Crateriforma conspicua: one gene and its partner. Each later gene encodes a partner of the first gene's protein in a complex. Links are inferred from orthologs where the notes say so. Each region holds a gene or a part of one and is shown on either strand. Other genes may lie near its edges. The genes, in order: uvrB and Mal65_RS15665.

Region 1 (9,839 bases):
GAGGAGATTCGAACTCCCGACCTCTGCATTGCGAACGCAGCGCTCTCCCAGCTGAGCTACAACCCCGGGTCAGCCGATATTGTGTCGAATCGGCTTGTGCCGGTCCAGTGCCGGCGAGGCAAATCTAGCGGGCCTCTGGCTGCGTCCAAACCACCAGCAGTGTTTTGAACATGATTTTCAGGTCCAGCCAGATCGACCAGGACCGTATGTATTGATGGTCAAAGTGTACACGTTTTTCCATCTTGTCGATGGTTTCCGTTTCGCCGCGGCATCCGTTGACTTGCGCCAGTCCTGTGATCCCCGGCTTGATCTTGTGCCGCAGCATGTAGCCGCGGATTTGGCCGCGGTATTGTTCGTTGTGTGCCGTGGCATGGGGACGCGGGCCGACCAGGGACATGCTGCCGTCGATGACATTGAACAACTGCGGCAATTCGTCCAGGCTGGTTTTCCGTAGGATCCCGCCCAGCGGCGTGATTCGAGGATCGTCTTTGGTGGCTTGCTTGACCACCGGGCCGTTGTCGCAGGTCCGCATGCTGCGGAATTTCCAGACCAAGATTTCCTTGCCGTCCAAGCCGTATCGTTTTTGGCGAAAGAAGACCGGGCCTCGCGATGTCACTTTCACCGCGATCGCAATCAACGTCATGGGCACCGCGGCACATAGCAGCGCGGCACAGGCGACGGTGACGTCGAACAGTCGTTTCGCGATGCCGTCGACACCGAACAACGGGTTTTCGAAAACGCTGACCGCCGGCAAACCGCCCATGTTGGTCCAGCGGGAATGCAAGAGTTCAAACACAAAGAAATCGGGCACGATGTAGACCGATGCCGTGGTATCGCTTAACTGATCCAGAAGACCGCGGATTCGGGCTTCGGCCCGCATCGGCAACGTGATCAGGACGGTATCGATTTCGCCGGCCTTCGCTGCGGTGACCAATGCATCCAAGCCGCCGTGAAGCGGGTGGTCGGCCGACAGTGGTTGCTCCGATTCGGGACCAGATGCGTCCATCGGCTTGGCGTCTTTTTCGATGTCGTCTTTGTCGGAATCGTCCGGGCGCACTTGTTTTCGGTCGTCATAGAAGCCGACCATGCGAAAACCGATCGACGGATCTTGTTCAATATTGTGTGCCGTGCGCAGCCCCAACTGATTGAAGCCGGCAATCGCCACACGCCGCACGCCGATTCCGCGGCGGTTCATCGCGTTTTGCACCAACCGGATCGACATTCGAAAGAACCCGATCATTGACGGCGCGACGACGATCCATGCCAGGATCACCGAGCGAGCGAATTCTTGGCCGTAACGTGTCGCAAAGGCGATCATCGACATGACCAAGACGGTCAGCGTCCATGTCACCGCCAAGCCCGACATTTCGTTGTCGGCGGACCCAGATCCGAACTTGCGCTGCAGCCCCGTCAGCTGCGACAGCAGCAAAAACACGACGGTCGCGATCATCCCCGCAATGACGACTTTGTCATCAATGACGCCTTTGACGGCCCACTTGACCAGTGCGGCAGACAAAACGATGGCGATCGCATCGAAAGTCGGTTGTAGAAAATCCCACCAGTGACGGTGTGCCCGAATCGAACTCATCGAATGGAACCGGAGAATATTGGCTTGGGTCGAGTCAATGCACCGGAGATTCGGATGCGTCTGTAACAGATGCATCGGAACAGATGTTTCCCCCCCGGCGACGAGCAACCCTAGCTTGCCTGTGGCGGCAACCAATCCAATCCCAGGTCCAACCACATGGCCCGGTGGGTTAATGCACCGCTGCTGATTCGGTCCACGCCGGTCGCAGCGATTTCGCCGATCGTGTCGATCCTGACGTTCCCCGATGCTTCCAGCTGAACGGACGGATTCAGCTGGTCTCGCATCGCGACGGCCTGACGCAATTGGTCCAGGGTGAAGTTGTCGACCAGGACGATATCGGGGCCGGCCGGCAATACAGACTGCAACTGATCCAATCGATCGACTTCGATTTCGACGATGTCGGGGGCCGGCAACTGGTTGATGCGTCCGGAGCGCCACTGCAGCGCTTTGCGCACCGCGTCAGCGGGATCCAATGTCGCACCCGGACCGCCACCCAAAGCAAGGTGGTTGTCTTTGATCAAAAATCCGTCGAACAGTCCGGTGCGATGGTTTTGGCCGCCGCCCATTCGAACGGCGTACTTTTCCAGGCGACGCCATCCCGGTGTGGTCTTGCGTGTGTCATAGACCTTTGCGTGGTGGCCTTCGATGGCTTGGACAAATTCGCGGGTCTTGGTTGCGATCCCGCACAGCTTGCACAGGATGTTCAGGACGACGCGTTCGCTGGTCAACAAATCACGTGCGTTGCCTGACAACGTCACGATCTCTTGTCCTGGGACCAGCGGTTGTCCGTCTTCGATGTGACATTTGTGATCAATGTCGGCATCAAATTCATCCAAGATCCAGGGGACCAACACCATTCCGGCGGCAACCCCGGGGGCACGCGGGACGATGGAGCATTGGCCGCGAGTTTCTTCGCCGATCAGACAGACCGTGGTCCAGTCGACCGATCGGCCCAGATCTTCGGCGATTGCCAGTCGGACCAATTGGCGAAGAGCGTTTTCCATCGTCTCGTCTGCCGCGACCTCCGCGTACTCCGGTGCAACCGGTGGGTTTTGGCCTTCATCGGCGTCGGTTGAATTGCTGGGGGCGTCGTCGGACATCACGTTGGCCTGATCGAATGGGGATCGGAGGGGTCGGCAGTTTGAAAGCTAGCAAATGCCCCAAAAATTTCGCGTGAAATTGTTGCCGTGTCGCGGGATGGTGAATCGAGAGTTCGTCGCTCAGGCGATACAATGCGGTGACCGAGTGGCGTCAGGGGGCTTGCTTTGCGGACGGCACTTCGGCAGTTGGCAACGGAGTGGGCGTCGTGCGGCAGAATCATCTTGACGAATCGAACCGTGTTCGCGAAGTGGCGGAAGATCCGTCCGCGAATGAAGGCGTCATCGATGGGAAGGTAACGCCTCCGCTGGCCACCGATCCGGTCCGCCGCCAATTGACCGTGATGCTGGTTTTGCTGGCGGCGACGTTGACCGCGGCCTGGTGCTTCCGACCGCAGTCCCCTGCCCCGGTTGGTGACACGTCCCGAGCGTCGACAGCGCCTGCTTGGCCGGACGAGAATACCCGGCGAACGGGGCTGGTCATCGATTTGAACGAGGCGCCGCTGCGAGAGCTGAATTTGTTGCCGGGGGTCGGCCCCGTTCTGGCCGGTCGCATTCTGTCGGATCGTCAGGCTCGTGGGCCATTTTCTGATTTGAACGACCTGTCGCGGGTGTCCGGGATTGGTCCCAAGACGATCGAGCGGATTCGCCCCTATGCCGTCGCCCAGACGGCGTCTGATTCGCCTGTGCCAGACGGTTTCGTCGCCGCGCATCCTTAATCGTCGTCGCCGATGGAACAATCGTGGGGCCAGCGGGTACGCTGGGGCATCGCGCGGGGAAAGTTGTCGGCGTGCGTCCGAAACGCTTGTTTGCGATTTTTGGCCCCTCCCAGGCCCCCGTGACTTGGTTCGATCCATTGCCGTCAATCCAAAGTGTCTGATGACGACCGATTCTACCCCCGAATTGCCGCGCGCCGATTTCCATTTGGCGTGTCCTTTTCCGCCGGCCGGTGATCAACCGCAAGCGATCGAGAAGCTGACGCGAGGATTCGAAAGCGGTCGAGACTCGCAGGTTCTGTTGGGAGCGACGGGCACCGGGAAGACTTACACCATGGCCAACGTGATTGCCAACGTCGGCCGGCCCGCGATCGTCCTGAGTCACAACAAAACGCTGGCGGCCCAGTTGTATGCCGAGTTCAAGGAATTTTTTCCCGAGAACGCGGTCCACTACTTTGTCAGCTATTACGATTACTACCAACCCGAAGCCTACATCCCCCAACGTGACGTCTACATCGAAAAGGATGCGTCGATCAATGAGGAGATCGATCGTTTGCGGCTGGCGACGACCAGTTCGCTGGTCAGCCGCCGGGACGTTGTCATCGTCGCTTCGGTCAGCAGCATCTACGGCCTGGGTTCACCGGAAGATTACAAACAACTGATCGTGGGATTGCGTGTCGGTGAAAACACGCGACGCGATCATTTGCTGTTGAAGCTGGTCGACATCCAGTACGACCGCAACGACGTCGCCTTTGAACGTGGCAAGTTTCGAGTGCGGGGGGATTCGATCGAGCTGTGGCCCAGCTATGAAGAATTCGCCTATCGCATTGAAATGTGGGGCGATGAAATCGAAAAGATCAGCATCATCAAGCCGGTCAGCGGGGAAGTCATCAAGGTCGTTGATCAGCTTTACATCTATCCGGCCAAGCACTTTGTGATGCCGGAGGATCGCATTCAACGTGCGTTGCGCGTGATCCGCGAGGAATTAACGCAGCAGTTGGAGACGTTTCAAAAGCAGGGAAAACTGTTGGAAGCCCAGCGGTTGTCAGCCCGGACCAAGTTCGATTTGGAAATGTTGGCCGAAGTCGGGCATTGTCCGGGGATCGAAAACTACAGCCGACCGTTGTCGGGCAAACCACCGGGGGCGACCCCCGATACGTTGTACGATTTTTTTCCCAAGGACTTCATCACTTTCATCGACGAATCGCACGTGACCGTTCCCCAGGTTCGTGCGATGTACGCGGGCGATCGCAGTCGCAAGTTGACGCTGGTGGATCATGGGTTTCGATTGCCCAGTGCGCTGGACAACCGGCCGCTGAAGTTCGAGGAATGGGAACAGCGGAATCACCAGATTTGTTTCGTCAGCGCGACGCCGGCCGAATATGAACTGGGGCGAACACGCGGCGAGGTGGTGGAGCAGATCATTCGGCCGACCGGGCTTTTGGATCCGGTGGTCGAAGTGGTATCCGCTCGCGGCCAGGTCGCTCACCTGTTGGAAGAAATTCGCGACCGAGCGGCCAAGAACGAACGTGTGTTGGTGACGGCGTTGACCAAACGCTTGGCCGAAGACCTTTCAACGTTCTTGCAAGAACAGAACGTGCGGTGTCGATGGCTGCACAGTGAATTGAATGCGTTCGAACGCGTGGACCTGTTGCAGGAGCTTCGCAGCGGCGTGTTCGATTGTCTGGTCGGCGTGAACTTATTGCGAGAAGGCCTGGATTTGCCCGAGGTTTCCTTGGTCGCGATTTTGGATGCCGATAAAGAGGGGTTCCTGCGCAGCGAGACGTCGCTGGTTCAAACGATCGGTCGTGCCGCTCGGAATGCCAATTCAAAAGTCCTTCTGTATGCCGACAAGGTCACCGAAGCCATGCAGCTTGCAATCGACGAAACGGAACGACGCCGCAAGTTACAGATCGAATACAACCGCGAGCATGGGATTGTCCCCAAGACCGTTTTGAAAACGATCCGGCCGGGAATCGAATCCGAAGCGGCCAAGCATCGCAGAACCACGGCGGCGGCCAAAGAGGAAGAAGAAGCCGTTTACATCACGATCGAGTATGTCGACGCGCTGGAGCAAGAGATGTTGGCGGCAGCGGAGGATTTGGAATTCGAGCGTGCTGCGGCGCTGAGGGATCGGGTGATGCAGCTGAAAGACAACATCGGAAAACCGCTGTCGGAGATCGAACAGGATTCGTCCGGTTCGGGCAATGTCGGACGTCAGCGGAAACGTCGCAAAGGTCAACGCCAGGGATCGGGCCGGACAAAGGTGCCGCGGCCCAAGCGTGGGTGATGGTTCGCGAATCGTTCCAATCGATGCATCGGTGTGACGCATCGATTGGTTTCGCATCCCCTTTGACTAGCGACCGACCAAGCGGAATTCGATCGCCGACGACAGGATGAATCCGTCGTCGGTGCCCAGTTGGCCGTTTTGATAGCTGGCCATGTCCGACAGGAATTCAAACTTCATCATCGGGCGTGCTGCAACGCCGAAGAAGCAAGCTTCGGTACGCAGGGCGACCGAATAGGTGGTCGTGAATTCATCGATCGTTTCGACCGGCCCGGCTGCGGGAGTGAAGGTGCCGTTCAGGTCATACAGCCCCAGCCCAAAGTCGATCCAAAACGGGCGATGTCCGAACATGGATTCGAATCCCGCGACGACTTTACCGCCGGTGTAATCGTTTTCCAGGTTGGTGCCGGCGAAGTCTTGGTCGAAGGTCATTTGGCTGAATCCACCGCCGGCCGACAGGTCGGCAAAGCTGAATTCCCAGGTGTCACGCAGTAAACCTTCGTAGCCGAACAGGCTGGTGTCGCCCGCATCGCCATAGAAGATCGAACCTTCGATGCTGGTGCGATAGCCGTCGAAGCGGTGATGACCACGCAGGCGTGCCAAGAACCCGTAGTCGTCTTGGTCATCACTGGCCGCGCCGACTTCATAGGTCGGTAGGAAGGGGGCCCAGCTGCCGACGGAGCCACTGATTTCGCTGCCATCGACGGCGGCGGCTTGGCGTACGTCGGCGCTACAGCAGGCGATCGCGATCGCCAAGCCGGCCAACAGTTTGAATGTTTTCAGTTTCACGGCCCTGGGTTCTCCATGGACAGACAACGGATACGACGGGAGGTAAGTTCGCCATCGGCATCACGCTGACCACAGCGACAAAAAATTCCGCACCCTCCGTTCTGGGCAGACGAATTGAGCGCCACGTGCATTGGCCACGAAAACGGTATTGGTCGCGTCGACTTTAACAATCGCGAAAGGAGGCTCAGCCGCACCGACTGGACGACCCGCTGGCAATAATCGAAGCCGCTAAGAAATCGGCAGCAAGGAGATTCGATCCCGGGTGCGCAAGATCTGGGGGCGGCGAGATCCCAGGAGTCAGGGACGACTGAGGATGCTGGCGACCGCGGAACCTTCCGACGTGTGGGCCAAACACAATACGTCGCCATCAGGTGAACCGGGAAAGCCATCGCCGCGGCCCGCATCGGCCAACCAGCAGGCACCTGTCGCAATGGCAAACGATCCACTGGCCGCGCCGGTGTGTCCGATCAATCGCATTGGTTCGATTCTGGGGCAATCCGCCAGGTGGCCTTTCAGTGCATCGTTTTCCGCGGCGTCCATCGATGGATCACCCATCGCATGGCTGACCACGCCGCCGATGTCCGATTCGGTGCGACCCGCCTGGGACAGGGCCGCGTCGATGGCGTTGCGAATCGCCGTGGACGAACCACGTCCGGCTGATGCGCAACGCTTGCTGGTGCGGTCACGCTGCTTCATTGAATCCGCTGGGCTGAACCGCGACGCGATTCCCGTAATACGGACGATCGGTTCGGCGTCGCGTTTGGCCATGCTGTCGGCGGTTTCCAGGGTGAAGGCGACACTGCCTTCGCCGCCGATGACCCCGGCATTGCACTGCAGCGGGTCACAAGGAAACGTCACCGCGGATTCGGGTGCAAAGGCGGGCAGATCGTGACGGTACAGCAAACGTGTGGAATTGATTCGCGTCCCGGCAGCGCCACAGATGACCAAATCCGCGATGCCACGATTCAAACAGGACATCGATTCGATCACCGCCGCCGGTCCCGAGACATCGCCCAAGACCAAGGTATTGTTGGGGCCTTGGGCGTTGATCGCGATTCCGATTTGGCATGCCGGCATGTTCGGCAGGTACTTCAGCATCCACAGCGGCATGATCCCTTTCATTGCCGAGCGGCCGAAATCGGCTTCGCGGATCTGACCGTCTTCGTCGCGGCAGTCTTCGACGGCCTTGATCATTTCGTTGGGCGAACCGTACAGCATTTCGCTGCCGAACACGGTCGCCACACGGTCCGACGCGACGTCACCGTCATCGTCGGCGGGCAACCGATCGGACCAACCTGAATCATCCATCGCCAGTTGGGATGCCGCGAAAGCCGTTTGGATTTCGCGGCACATGACCTTCAAAGCTTTTCGCGGACGCACGTATTGTTTGGCGTCAAAGCCGGTCACCGGGGCTCCGATCCAGAACGGTTGTTGGGCCTGGTCGGGTGTGGGCTTGGCACCGTCATCTTCGCGTTCGATCAGAGACCGGATTCCGGAACGTCCGGTGGTCAATCCGGTCCAATAGTCCGACCGTCCCAGTCCGACCGGCGAAATGATTCCGATGCCGGTAATGAATACGTCAGACTGTGGCATAAACGAAATCGGACGGCGGCGTGTTTGCGGCGGACGGGCGACGAGCAAGGGTTCCGGCGACGGCACCGGCGGGCAACGGCGCGGATGCGAAAGACCAGCCGTTGAGCCCGATTATGGTTGCAGATGGGGCCGATGCCTAGGCAAGCCGCCGTTTAAACATCGACACTGCGGTCGTACAGACGCAGGGTTTTGCGGCGACGGGCTCCACCCCGTTCGATCGTGTTTCGCGACAGCGAATTGGATTCCAGCACCCAACTGAATTCACCAATCTCGATGCCGTATTCCAGTGCGTCCGGCAAAATTCGGGCCAGCGTCACCAGGCCCAGGCCCCATTTTTGATAGGTCGGCAGGACGTTCGTGCTGATCACCCGCAATCGTTTGATATTTTTTCGCTGGGTCAGCAGGCTGAGCCAGCCCAGCGGGAACAGCTTGCCGCCGATCCGCCGGATGATCGGGTTGTAGTCCAGTAGGCCGAAGCCGGCACCGACGGGTTCCCCATCGATTTCCGCGATGCTGGTCAATTCGGGCACGATCAGGTGTTTCAAGCCGGCGGCCTGGTGATTGATCTCCGCTTCGCTCATCGGCACGTAGCCCCAGGTCCGCTGCAGCGACAGATTATAGATTTCCAAAAAGGATCGGACGTCTTTGGCGAAACGTTTCCGATCCAGGGGACGACAGGCCACGTCGAATCGATTGGTGGCTTCTTGAATGACGAACGCCAACTTGGGGTCCAAGTCATTCAATTCATCCATGTGGGCGTCGTAACAGAACATGTCTTGGCATTTGACGAAGCCGAACGCTTCGATCAAATCGCTATAGAACGTCTGGTTGTAGGGGATCAAGAATGTCGGCGGCGTATCGAATCCGTCGACCAGCAGACCGCATTCATAATTCAGGCTCGGGTGCACCGGGCCGCGGATGTCGGTCAATCCTTTTTCTTTCAACCATTGGCAGGCCGCGGCCAACAACGCGTCGCTGGCTTCTTGATCGTTTTCGCATTCATAGAAACCGAAAAATCCCAGTTTGTCGTCGTGGTAGCGGTTGTGGGCATGGTTGGCGATGGCGACCACACGTCCGACCACGCGATCACCGCGGCGGGCCAGGAACGCTTGGGAATCGGCGTCCAGATAGAACGGGTGCGGCTTGAAGTTCACCAGTTCTTTTCGCACCGACCACAGCGGCGGAACCCAGTTCGGGTCGTTTTGGTACAGCCGCTTTTCCAGTGCCAAAAACTCTTTTCGGTCACGGCGGGATGTGACAGCGTCGCAGCGGATCGGTTGGGTCATGGATAGATTCGGTCGACGTGGATGCGAATGCGATACGTGGGCGAAATCATGGCGGGAAACGCCGCGCGGTGGCATGGTGACGGTTGGCCCGGCATCGGATTGGTCTAAACTTTCGGCCAAAACATAACAGACCCACCCCCGGACGTTTCAGCGGTGACTTCATCGACGCGACCAATCCTGCGCAGCCCCGCCAATCCCACCATTCGGCGTTTGGTGCGGCTTCGTGACAACCGCCGTCGCCGCCAATTCGGACGATTTTTGATCGACGGTTGGCGTGAAACGGCGGCCGCGGTGCAGTCTGGACTGTGCCCCGAAGCGGTCTATGTTTCGGCGAATCCTGGATCGGATTCGGGAAAACAGGCGGATGCCGCCGCCTCGGATATGGTCTCCGCGACGGGCGAAGCGGCATGGTCCGATTGGCTGCCCGGCGATGAATTTGACCTGGACGCTCGAACGGTCTTGAAGGCCACGCCGATCATCCAG
Region 2 (9,930 bases), 1.1 Mb from region 1 along the record:
TCCACGGGCATGCCGACCGGATCGGCAATGTCACCGCCGTCCCGGCGCAGGGTGTGGACACGGTCGTGCAGATCCGGCCATGCGGCCAAAATCGCCGAACGATGGCCTCGCGTCATGGTCAAAATCAGGTCGGCCGACGCCACCAAGGCATCATCCAGCATGCGGCTGCCGTGTTCGGTCAGGTCCAGCCCGCGATCGGACATGACTTCCACCGCTTGTGGGCTGGCGGCACTGCCCATTCCCGCGGCCACGCCGGCGGACACGATTTGAACCAAGTCGTCGCTGCCGTAACGTTGCTGGACCAGATGTCGCAGCAGGACTTCGGCCATCGGGCTGCGGCACGTATTGCCGGTACAGACCAGGGCGATCACGGGTTTGACAAATTGACTCATGGCGTCGCGCTCGATGACTCCTTGGCGGATCAGTTGCCAGTGGTGATCCTTCACTTGGACCACGCTACAGCAACCACCATAACGAGTCGGACCGTCATCTAGCAGCAGTGGCACCGAATCACCACAGCGACGTGCAATCGACTTGGCATTCGTGGGAAACGCGGTTCCCGATGCGTCCACCGGATCGCTGCACGGGTCGCCGGTCTCGGTTTCCGGCAGCGTTTCGGCCGTGGCCAAAACCAGCGGCGCGGCCAAGTAACGATGGACTTGTCCCAAGACACGTTGGTCCACCACGCGAAAGGCGATCTGGTCGTCTCCGCCGCACACCGCACGCATGGTTTCGGCGGGCAAGCGTGACGCCGCCGATTGTTTCCAGTCACACTGGGTCCGCAAGATCAGCGGTCCCGGCCAACATCGCCGCGACAACCGCCGGACGATGGGCGACGATCCGTGCAGAAAGTCTTCCGCCGCCTCGCCGCTGCGGACCGACAAAATCGGCGTCGATCCCCAGTCGGATTGAATCTGCATCAACTTGGCGACCGCATCGGGCCTTAGCGAATGAGCGGCCAAGGCGTAAACGGTCTCCGTCGGGAACCCGACCACCTGACCTTCGACCAAAGCCTGGACGGTCCGATGGACCATGTCCCGGATGTCGTCGGTCGACTGTAGATCAAGCAGCATGGGCAAATGAGTGGTCGCAAACTGGCCGGCCACGATCGTCCGCACCAAAGGGGCGGCGACCGCAAACCGCGATTGTACCGCCCGATGGTCCGGATGCGTCAATCCATCGAACGGATCCGTGATCCAAAAGCCGCCCCGCGGTGGGCCGGAAGTTTCGATTTTTCCGGCGGCCGTTAGAATGGCCGCCATGACTGATCGATCGAAATCGCCCCCGTCGTCCACCGCCCGCCGATCCGGCGGGATCGATTGGATGCGTCATGCGGTGCTGTTGATCGCGGTCATTCTGTTCGTCGTCGCCGTGGTGGTCCGCCAAAGTGAAACCGCCGCCGGTGGCCAGTTTTTCGGAGCCGCGTGTTTCCGCATCGGACTGGTCTTTGCGGCCGTTTGGCTGGCCTGGGACTCGCTCCGCCGACCCGCCCGTTGGTTTCCGCCGGTGGCGTTGATGGCCGGTTTGGGGATTCTGGCCGCGATCGCCGCACAGCCACGCTTGGCTTTGGTGATGATTCCCGCCGCCGGCGCGATCGTGGCCATCGGTGCGGTCGTTCGCGGCATGCGTCAGGGGTGATGGGCCGACCGCTGTGGTGACAGGTTTCCCAGCAGGATCAGCTTCCCACGCCGTCAAACTTTGACACCCGAGCAATCCAAATCACAGGAATCACGGTCAAAATCGGAAAAAACCTACCACCAGTGCTTCGTCAGAACCGAAACAGACCATAACACCGGTCTGAACTGACCGCTGGAATGGTGCAGTCGCCAAAAATGATTGCGTGAACCCACGACCGCACGGAGCGGCTCGGCTTTCCAGCATTGACATACCGGAGCGATTCAGGACTGTAGGGAGGCATTCCATGCGACGGAAATATTTTGGATTGGCGCTGGCGACAATCGCTGCGTTCGGATCCACGGGCGTTTGGCAGTCAACCGGCCTGGCCGGTGACCGCGAAATCGCTGAACAAGTCATCCAGCGGCTGCGTGAAGGCCGCGATTCTGGCCAGCTGAAGGATTTCACGCTGGACATGAAGGTCGATAACGGCGTCGTGCTGTTCCGCGGCAACGTGTCCGGCCAAGAACAAAAACAGCTGGTTCTGCAAAGCGTCAAAGGCATCGAAGGCATTGAAAATGTCGTCGACGAAGTGACCGTGGAAGCCACCACCGTCGTTCGCCCCAAGGCCGCCGTGGCCAAGGTCGACGAAGGTTTCAGCTTCCGCGAAGCTTTGGCTCAAACGGCCGCCAAGCTGCAAAAGGACACGACCCCCGACCCGGTCGCTGTGCCTGAACCGGTTGCCGTGCCCGAGCAAGCCGCCGAAGTCATGCCCGGCACCGTGATGCCGACCGCCGCCGCCGAGCCGCTCGAACAACCGATTGCTCAGCCCGTGGTCGACCTGACCCAAGAAGTCATCGCTGCACTGGGCCAAGCCCAAAGCCGCGGTCAACTGAAGGGCTTCGGCGTCGACGTTTCGACCCAAGACGGTGTTGTCACCGTCAAAGGCAAGGCTCGCAACGCCCAGCAACGCGACACCATCTTGGATGTCGTCCGCAGCGTCGCCGGCGTCCAAGACGTCAAATCGTCGATCGAATTGCTGGAATCGCCGGTCCAACCGGTTTCGAACCTGCAAAAGATGAACCTGCGTCCGGCCAGCTCACCGATGCAAGTCCCCGTCAAGGCGGCTCCGTACCGCAGCGGCGGCGCGATGCAACAAACCCAGGCGGCTCCGGCCAGCACCGTGATGGGCGCTCCCGTCATGGGCCAACCGGTGCCGATGAACGGCTACCAAGGTGCCGCGGCTCCTCGCTATGACCAGCCCTACCTGCCCAACTACGCTTGGCCAGGTTACGCCGCTTACCCGAACTACGCCGCGGTGACCTATCCGCAGCAGTACAGCCCTTCGGCGTTCCCGTACATCGGCCCCTTCTACCCCTATCCGCAAGTTCCGCTGGGATGGCGTAAGGTCAGCCTGGAATGGGATGACGGCTGGTGGTACCTGGACTTCACCGATCGCTAAGCCCTGAGACCAAAACGCAGGACCGATCGGCTGAACCGGCTCTGACCGCACCGGCGGTTCCGCCATGTTCTGAATCGACACGCCCGTTCGTTTGTGAATCACAGACGGACGGGCGTTTTTTCGTGCCGGCGTCGCGGGCGGCGTGTAAACGGGTCACAGGTGACAGGGCAAAGGCAATAGATCACAGGGGACTGGGCAGGAAATGGGGCACGGGGAATCAGGCGACGGTTACCCAAGAAGACTCGAGTGGGGCTCCCCTTTGCCGCGCCGATCATCTCGTCCGTCGTTGCTCGGGGACCCAGTCGCCCGGTCCCGATGCCTTGGATCCAGTCAGCGGCACCTGTCCTTGCGATCCTTTTGCTTCGGATTTTCCGAATTACCCGCAAGATCGTTCTAAGTTCACACGATAAGTACACTACGCAAACCGCCGATCAGATCGTGCGTTTAGGTCTTTTCGATCCCAACGCAGCGGCGGCGATACGGTCAAGAAATTACGGAAGGTTGCTCGGATGACCAGCATGAATCAGACCACGAGAAGCGTCGAAGGAGCGGCGATGTCGAATGACACACTTCGCCTGCGTGTACGCCACTGGACGCTCACCGCCATGGCGGTCGTGATCGTTTCGTCCACCGGCTGTTACGGTGTTTCGCACAATTACAATCTCGGCTTTGTCGGCTGGCCACTGCCCGTCAGCCCGTACTTCCAACACAAACAGGAAGACAAGTTCGAGCAACACGAACGATACGGCCGGGTGCCGATCCTGGGACCGACCACCTCCGGTGGACCCCCGGTCGCGTTGGATCCGCCCAGCGATGATGAAATCATCCACGCCCTGGAAAAGGCTCGCCCGATCGAAGGCGGCATCCCGTTCGTTTGGGAAAAGCAACGCAACGACGTTCGCATCATCAAGGAAAAGATCGCCGACTACGTCGATCCGCCGCGTTTCTATCCTTTGATCGGACCGGCCCAACTGCACCACGCCCACTACAAGTGCACGGTCTACTTCGACGAAAAGACCACCGTCGGCTACCCGGTCCCGCACACGCTGCATGACCGCGAAGCAATCGAAGTGGTCTACATCGACCATAACCACTTCCACATGGTCGGCGACGTCGAACCTTACACGACACCCAACCTGTAAGGCCTCGCACACAGCGATCTGACCACTTTCTGACCGAAAGTTTGCGAACAGCCCGAACCGGCAACGGTTCGGGCTTTTTTTGATTGGCCACCATCCCATCGACAAGCCGGCCCGTTTTTGGTCGTCAACGCAGATCGATTCAACGCAAATTTTGCGGTCGGCGTCCTGTTCACCCCGCTCAAGCGGTGGGACAGGATCTGGGGCAAACGTTAAACTTGTTCAGGTACCGGCGGGCCGCCGTGATCTGGATTCCTGTCACGGGATCCGGGCGGACCGGCACGCCGATTCTGATTCGATGACTTCAACGTTTGGCAACGCCTCGGCCATGGATGCGATTCTCCGAGACCTGACCCCGCCCCAACGCGAAGCGGTCCAGCACATCGACGGTCCCTTGCTGATTCTGGCCGGACCGGGCAGTGGTAAGACCCGTGTGGTCACCCACCGCATCGCCAACCTGCTGCACCACGGAATCGACGCCCACCAAATCTTGGCGCTGACGTTCACCAATAAGGCGGCCGACGAAATGCGGACTCGGGTGCAAGGTCTTGCGCCCGGACGGCCGGTTTGGATGGGGACGTTTCACCGATTTTGTGCTCAACAGCTGCGTCGCTATGCATCGATGGTGGGGCTGTCGGAAAACTATTCGATCTATGACACGTCGGATTCAAAACAGGCGATGAAGCGGGCCATCGAAGCCGCCGGCGTCAGCACGACCCACACGTCGCCCGAACAGATCGCCGCGTCGATCAGCCATGCCAAGAACCGGTTGATCCCGCCGGAAATGATGACCGACGCGTCATCGATGACCGCCCGCGATGCAATCGCCGCACGCGTCTATCCGGTCTATCAGCAACAACTGTTGACGTCAAACGCGGTCGACTTTGATGACCTGCTGTTCCATTTTGCAAGATTGCTGCGTGAAAACCCCGACGTCCGCAGCAGCCTGGACCAGCACTATCGCTACATCATGGTCGACGAATACCAAGACACCAACTTGGCCCAATACGCCATCGTCCGCGCTTTGTCGATCCAACAGCCGAACTTGGCCGTCACCGGCGATCCCGACCAGTCGATCTACGGTTGGCGCGGCGCGGATTTGAATAACATCCTGGACTTCGAAAAAGACTATCCCAACGTCACCACCGTTCGGCTGGAACAGAACTATCGCAGCACCCCGAACATCTTGCGTGTCGCCGACCAACTGATCCGCTTCAACCGTCGACGCAAGCACAAGGAATTGTTCACCGATCACCCCGAAGGCGATCCGGTCGTTCTGCGGATTTACGAAGACGGTTACGAAGAAGCCGACGACATCGCGGACCAAATACTGGATGCGATTCACAACGAAGGCTTGCGGCCGCGCGATTTCGCTGTGTTCTGCCGAATGAACGCGCTGACCCGATCGCTGGAACATGCGATGCGAAAGCGGGGCTTGCCCTACCAGATCGTCAACGGGTTGGAGTTTTATCAGCGCAAAGAAATCAAGGATCTGTTGGCGTATCTGCATCTGATCAACAACCCCAATCACGACGTCGCCTTGCTGCGGGTGATCAACACACCAACGCGTGGAATCGGCGCGAAAACGATCGCACGAATCCAACAGCATGCCGATCGGCTGGGCATTCCAATGTTGGAAGCCGCCCGACGTGCCGACGAGATCGAATCGCTGCCAAAGCGTTCCGCTTCAATGGTGCTGAACTTCGTGCGTCTGTACGACCGTCTGCGAGTCAAAGCGACCGCGACGCTGGAAGACCTGCTGCGATATTTGGTCGAAGAGACTCAGTTCAACGATTACCTGGAACGGACCAGCGTCGAAAGCACAACCAACAATCCGGTTGCCAACGTCGACGAATTGATCAACGCGGCGGTGGAGTTTGATCTTCAGCATCCCGACGAAGGTTCATTGGAATTATTCCTGGAACAGGTGGCCCTCGTTTCGGACGTCGACGCGTTCAAAGAATCCGATGATCGGGTGACGTTGATGACGCTGCACGCGGCCAAGGGATTGGAGTTTCCTCGCGTCTTCATCATCGCGGTCGAAGACGAACTGTTGCCCCACCGCCGGTCTCGCGAAACCGAAGCCCAGTACGAGGAAGAACGACGGTTGTTGTTCGTCGGAATCACGCGCGCCAAACAGTGGCTGCAACTCAGCCACTGTAAACGGCGTAGCATCCGGGGAGACATGCGACCGGTGGTGGCTAGTGCCTTCTTGACCGAACTGCCACGCGAAGACATGCGTCTGGTCGAATCGTCCGTCGATCGTGACTTCTTCGAAAACGAATACAGCGACGGCGGCTATCCCGACAGCTGGGATCTGCCCGCGATCCAAGTCGGCGATGATGCAACGGCATCCGATGACCAGACGTCTCAGGTGCAACCACCCGTCATCACCGATGAAGATGTTTGCCAGTTGCCCGATCACGAGGGTGATGACGATGTCGTGCGCGAAGCCGTCGCCACTGAATCGTCGTATCGGCGAACCGCCAAGCGCGGAAAAGCCAAAGTCTCCATTGCAGGTGGGCTGAAAACAGCAGCCGACCTGATGGCCGCCGGCGCGACTCCGCCCGGAGCCTACCGCGAAGGCGCCGTGGTCTCGCATCCAAGTTACGGCCAAGGAACGATTGTCGCGGTCAGTGGCCGAGGACCAAAACGTAGTGTGAAGGTAAAATTCGCGGACGAAGAAGCCAGTTTTCTGATCGCCTATGCGGCGGCCGATCTCAGTCTGGTTCAATAGGCAACCCATTCAGCACAAGGCATCCATCCGATGGACACATCCAACCCGAACGGCCGATCGGACGACGGCAAACTGCCCACCGTGGATCCTGTTTCCAGTGACCAGCCCGAGATCCATGGTCACGAAGTCATGCGAATGATGGTCGAAAGCGGACAAGCCTACGACGCCGATTCGCTGCAGACCGCGGTCATTGAACGATTCGGCGTCACGGCTCGCTTTTGTACCTGCAGCGCCAGCGGCATGACGGCCGCCGAACTGGTCGTCTTCCTGGACCAACGCGGCAAGCTGACCCCGACCGACGGCGGCTTCACCACCACGCCTGACAAAATCTGCGACCACTAAACCCTCGCCGCCTCCACCCGTAGCTGGATGCGCCGGCATTCAGGCCTCCACCTCACCAACCCATCGAACCCGGCCCACCCTTAAACGGACCCGCCAAATTCGGTGTCACCCATCCGCCATAGAAACCGCCCGGCTGAGGCGTCGCCTGCCAATCGCCGACGTAACACGCATCGACCTTGTTCGCATAGAAGGCCAGGAACCTAGCGATGGGTGCGAAACGCTTCGTCGGATCCGCATAGAACCAAGCGACCATTGGCACGCTTATTCCGCCCGGCATTTCAAGATCCAGATAGCTTGCCGGGCCTTTCCATTCGCAAAACGAACCACCGCCGGCGGGATGCATCCAGTCCAGTCGGCAATCGCCCGGCGGGAAATAGTAGGTCGGCGGATGGCTGGTTTCCAGAACGCGGAAACCTTGCGTTGTTTCGGCGATGGTTTGGCCGGCATGAACAATCCTCAACCGATGCCCGGCGGGCTGCAGTGCCGGTGGTCGCGGATAGTCCCAAACGGATTCTTGTCCCGGGCCGACCGGGTCGGGTGTAGGTCGCATGTGATGATGTTAGCCGGATGTCCAGCCACCCCGCTCTCAACCGTAGCTGGATGCGCCAGCATTCAGACGCCCTACCCTCACCGCCGCCGCCCGTAGCTGGATGCCCCAGCATTCAGGCCCCTGCCCTCACCACCACCACCGGTAGCTGGATGCGCCAGCATTCAGGACCTGACCACCGCCACTGCTTGGCCTGCCTTTTACAGATGGCCTGACTATTAAACGCTCCTCCGCAATAAGCGTTTCCAACGGTGCTGGCGATAGCGATAGAACACCATCGCAAACAGTCCTATCGCTGGAGTGATGATGCCGGCGTGCAAAAAGATGCGATCGATGTATCGGCATCGCTGATCCGATAGCGATTCGATCCGCATGGTGTGTTGCCAGGTCGTAACAAGGCCTCCCGACTCGTCGGTTTGGATCACCTGCTGGGATGCGTCCACCTGCACGACGCGTACTTCATGCCGCGAAGCGGGACCGATACCGAAGGGACGCACGCGAGTCGTCAAGGTTGTGTCCGGTGAAAACAGGGTCTCCGGCCAACTGCCTGTATTCTCGTACGCCATCATGCCTCGCGTGATCTCAAGGAACGTATCCTTCCGCAACAGTAGATCCCAGACGCGATTCGCTGGTGCCGGAAGCTTGACGGCCGCCTGAATATGAACTCCGTCGGCCACGCTGCCCATCGCCGCGCCGGCGATCAGATATTGCATCGCGTTTTGCACAGTCCAAAGGACCGCGATCTCGGTCGTCATAGCCATGGCGGCGTAGACCAGCAGAAAAACCGGCAGGCTGCCCACCACGAAAACGCCGATCCCGTACAACGCACCTCCGCGAACCCCCGCCGGAAACGCCGTTCTGTCGCGCAGCCCCAAAAAGAACGCGGAAAAAACCACTGCAAAGATCAGCGGGTGAATCGCCATGTAGGCCGATGTCCAGCCTGACCATGGTCGAAAAAGGTGAGTGTTCTCAAACGCTTCCGGCACATGCGGCGCAAAGACGGGGATCAAAAAGTGAAACGCGGCTCCGACGAAAAACAGACTGACACTGGCGACCAGCCAGCAATAGAACCACCGTCGGCAAAACCGCCCCATCGACGTTTCGGACATCACCGCGTCGCTCCTCTCAAATGGAAAAACTGCCCCCGTCCCCTTTGCGGTTTCAAATTGGGGGGGCTGCGAGGAGGCGTGCCATCTACAAGCTTCATTCCCCCACGCTACCGAATTGCAACCAAACGGTCGCATCGATCTTCGACGTGACGAATTGGACCGAGCCATCGGCCAACAGTTGATTGACACCGCCACTGTGGGCGCTCGTGGCCGGGAGGATCGCATAGTTGGCGTAAATCGGGTTGACGCCCTCGTTGAAGGTCGCGGCGTAGGGGGTCATCGGCGGCAAGATATGGTTGAATCCCACCGCCTGAAGGAGTCGCGACGGCCAATCGACTCCTCCATAATCGAAGGCAAGATGCCCGGACTCCCACAAACGCTCCATCAAAACAGCTTCAGAGGTGTAGCCACTGGCGCCAGGCTTCCGAATGCGATTCAGGAATGGGGCTCCCAGAATGGACCTCCGCACCTGTCGGCTCCCCGCTCCGGAAAGGCGTTCAGCGACAAGCGTTGTGTTCGAGAGACCGTCGCGAACATCGCGAGGCCTCCGGGCCTTGTCCCATGACAGCGCGATTCCGTCGCCTGCATCCTTGATGAACTCCTTGAGGGTAGGCTGGGCAGTGATCGATGTTCCGAAACTGAAGCGATACGATGCGCCCAACCCGCCATCTGAAGGACACGTGAGCACCGCAGGAATGTTCTTCTGGAACATGAACGGTGGCTCATGCGAAGGTTCGAACGTGCCAAGACCAGCGAGCATGATCTCCAGATCCTGCGACAGCTGCACCCAGGGACCCCGTAGGTCTTTGTCGATGATTCCGAAGTGTGGAAAGACCCCGGTCTTGGCGACACTCGACTGTGTCGCAACACCGATTTGACGAAGATTGCTGACGCACTCGACCCGCCGGGACGATTCACGGCTTGATTGCACAGCGGACAGTAGCAGCGACATCACGATCGCAGATACCACAATCACGCAC

What was found.
Region 2: the proteins of uvrB (region 1) and Mal65_RS15665 are in contact, whole or in part, in a crystal structure (PDB 7EGT), measured with the Thermus thermophilus proteins. The link is inferred for Crateriforma conspicua from one-to-one orthologs. Residues at the interface, in WP_096411307.1 of Thermus thermophilus: Glu23, Leu25, Arg26, Asp27, Gly28, Glu29, Arg30, Phe31, Arg55, Glu326, Asp327, Phe328, Glu379, Ser382, Gln383, His398, Gly400, Arg401; in WP_096412145.1 of Thermus thermophilus: His654, Arg656, Phe657, Gln666, Asp668, Glu669, Lys680, Arg681, Leu682, Ser683, Lys685, Tyr686, Ala687.

Annotation. Positions count from the first base shown.
Region 1 is NZ_CP036319.1:5,402,200-5,412,038, reverse strand. What follows is about bases 3,132-6,127. They hold uvrB (excinuclease ABC subunit UvrB), read left to right. Parts: upstream 3,132-3,564; coding sequence 3,565-5,691; downstream 5,692-6,127. Other genes in these bases: Mal65_RS19755 (hypothetical protein), read right to left, coding at 5,758-6,127; Mal65_RS19765 (ComEA family DNA-binding protein), read left to right, coding at 3,132-3,404. Outside these bases: Mal65_RS19775 (undecaprenyl-phosphate glucose phosphotransferase), read right to left, coding at 125-1,588; nadC (carboxylating nicotinate-nucleotide diphosphorylase), read right to left, coding at 1,699-2,688; more of Mal65_RS19765, read left to right, coding at 2,895-3,131; more of Mal65_RS19755, read right to left, coding at 6,128-6,477; Mal65_RS19750 (beta-ketoacyl synthase N-terminal-like domain-containing protein), read right to left, coding at 6,775-8,070; Mal65_RS19745 (N-acetyltransferase), read right to left, coding at 8,223-9,356; Mal65_RS19740 (TrmH family RNA methyltransferase), read left to right, coding at 9,510-9,839. UniProt on the Escherichia coli protein: The UvrABC repair system catalyzes the recognition and processing of DNA lesions. A damage recognition complex composed of 2 UvrA and 2 UvrB subunits scans DNA for abnormalities.
Region 2 is NZ_CP036319.1:4,303,648-4,313,577, reverse strand. The notes cover bases 4,146-7,232. They hold Mal65_RS15665 (ATP-dependent helicase), read left to right. Parts: upstream 4,146-4,513; coding sequence 4,514-6,952; downstream 6,953-7,232. Other genes in these bases: Mal65_RS15660 (YecH family metal-binding protein), read left to right, coding at 7,064-7,232; Mal65_RS15670 (hypothetical protein), read left to right, coding at 4,146-4,218. In the rest of the region: Mal65_RS15685 (arsenate reductase/protein-tyrosine-phosphatase family protein), read right to left, coding at 1-1,262; Mal65_RS15680 (hypothetical protein), read left to right, coding at 1,261-1,638; Mal65_RS15675 (BON domain-containing protein), read left to right, coding at 1,922-3,076; more of Mal65_RS15670, read left to right, coding at 3,682-4,145; more of Mal65_RS15660, read left to right, coding at 7,233-7,294; Mal65_RS15655 (DUF427 domain-containing protein), read right to left, coding at 7,347-7,844; Mal65_RS15650 (SRPBCC family protein), read right to left, coding at 8,060-8,953; Mal65_RS15645 (DUF1559 family PulG-like putative transporter), read right to left, coding at 9,045-9,930. UniProt on the Escherichia coli protein: A helicase with DNA-dependent ATPase activity. Unwinds DNA duplexes with 3'-5' polarity. Translocates on single-stranded DNA with 3'-5' polarity. Initiates unwinding more efficiently from a nicked substrate than double-stranded DNA.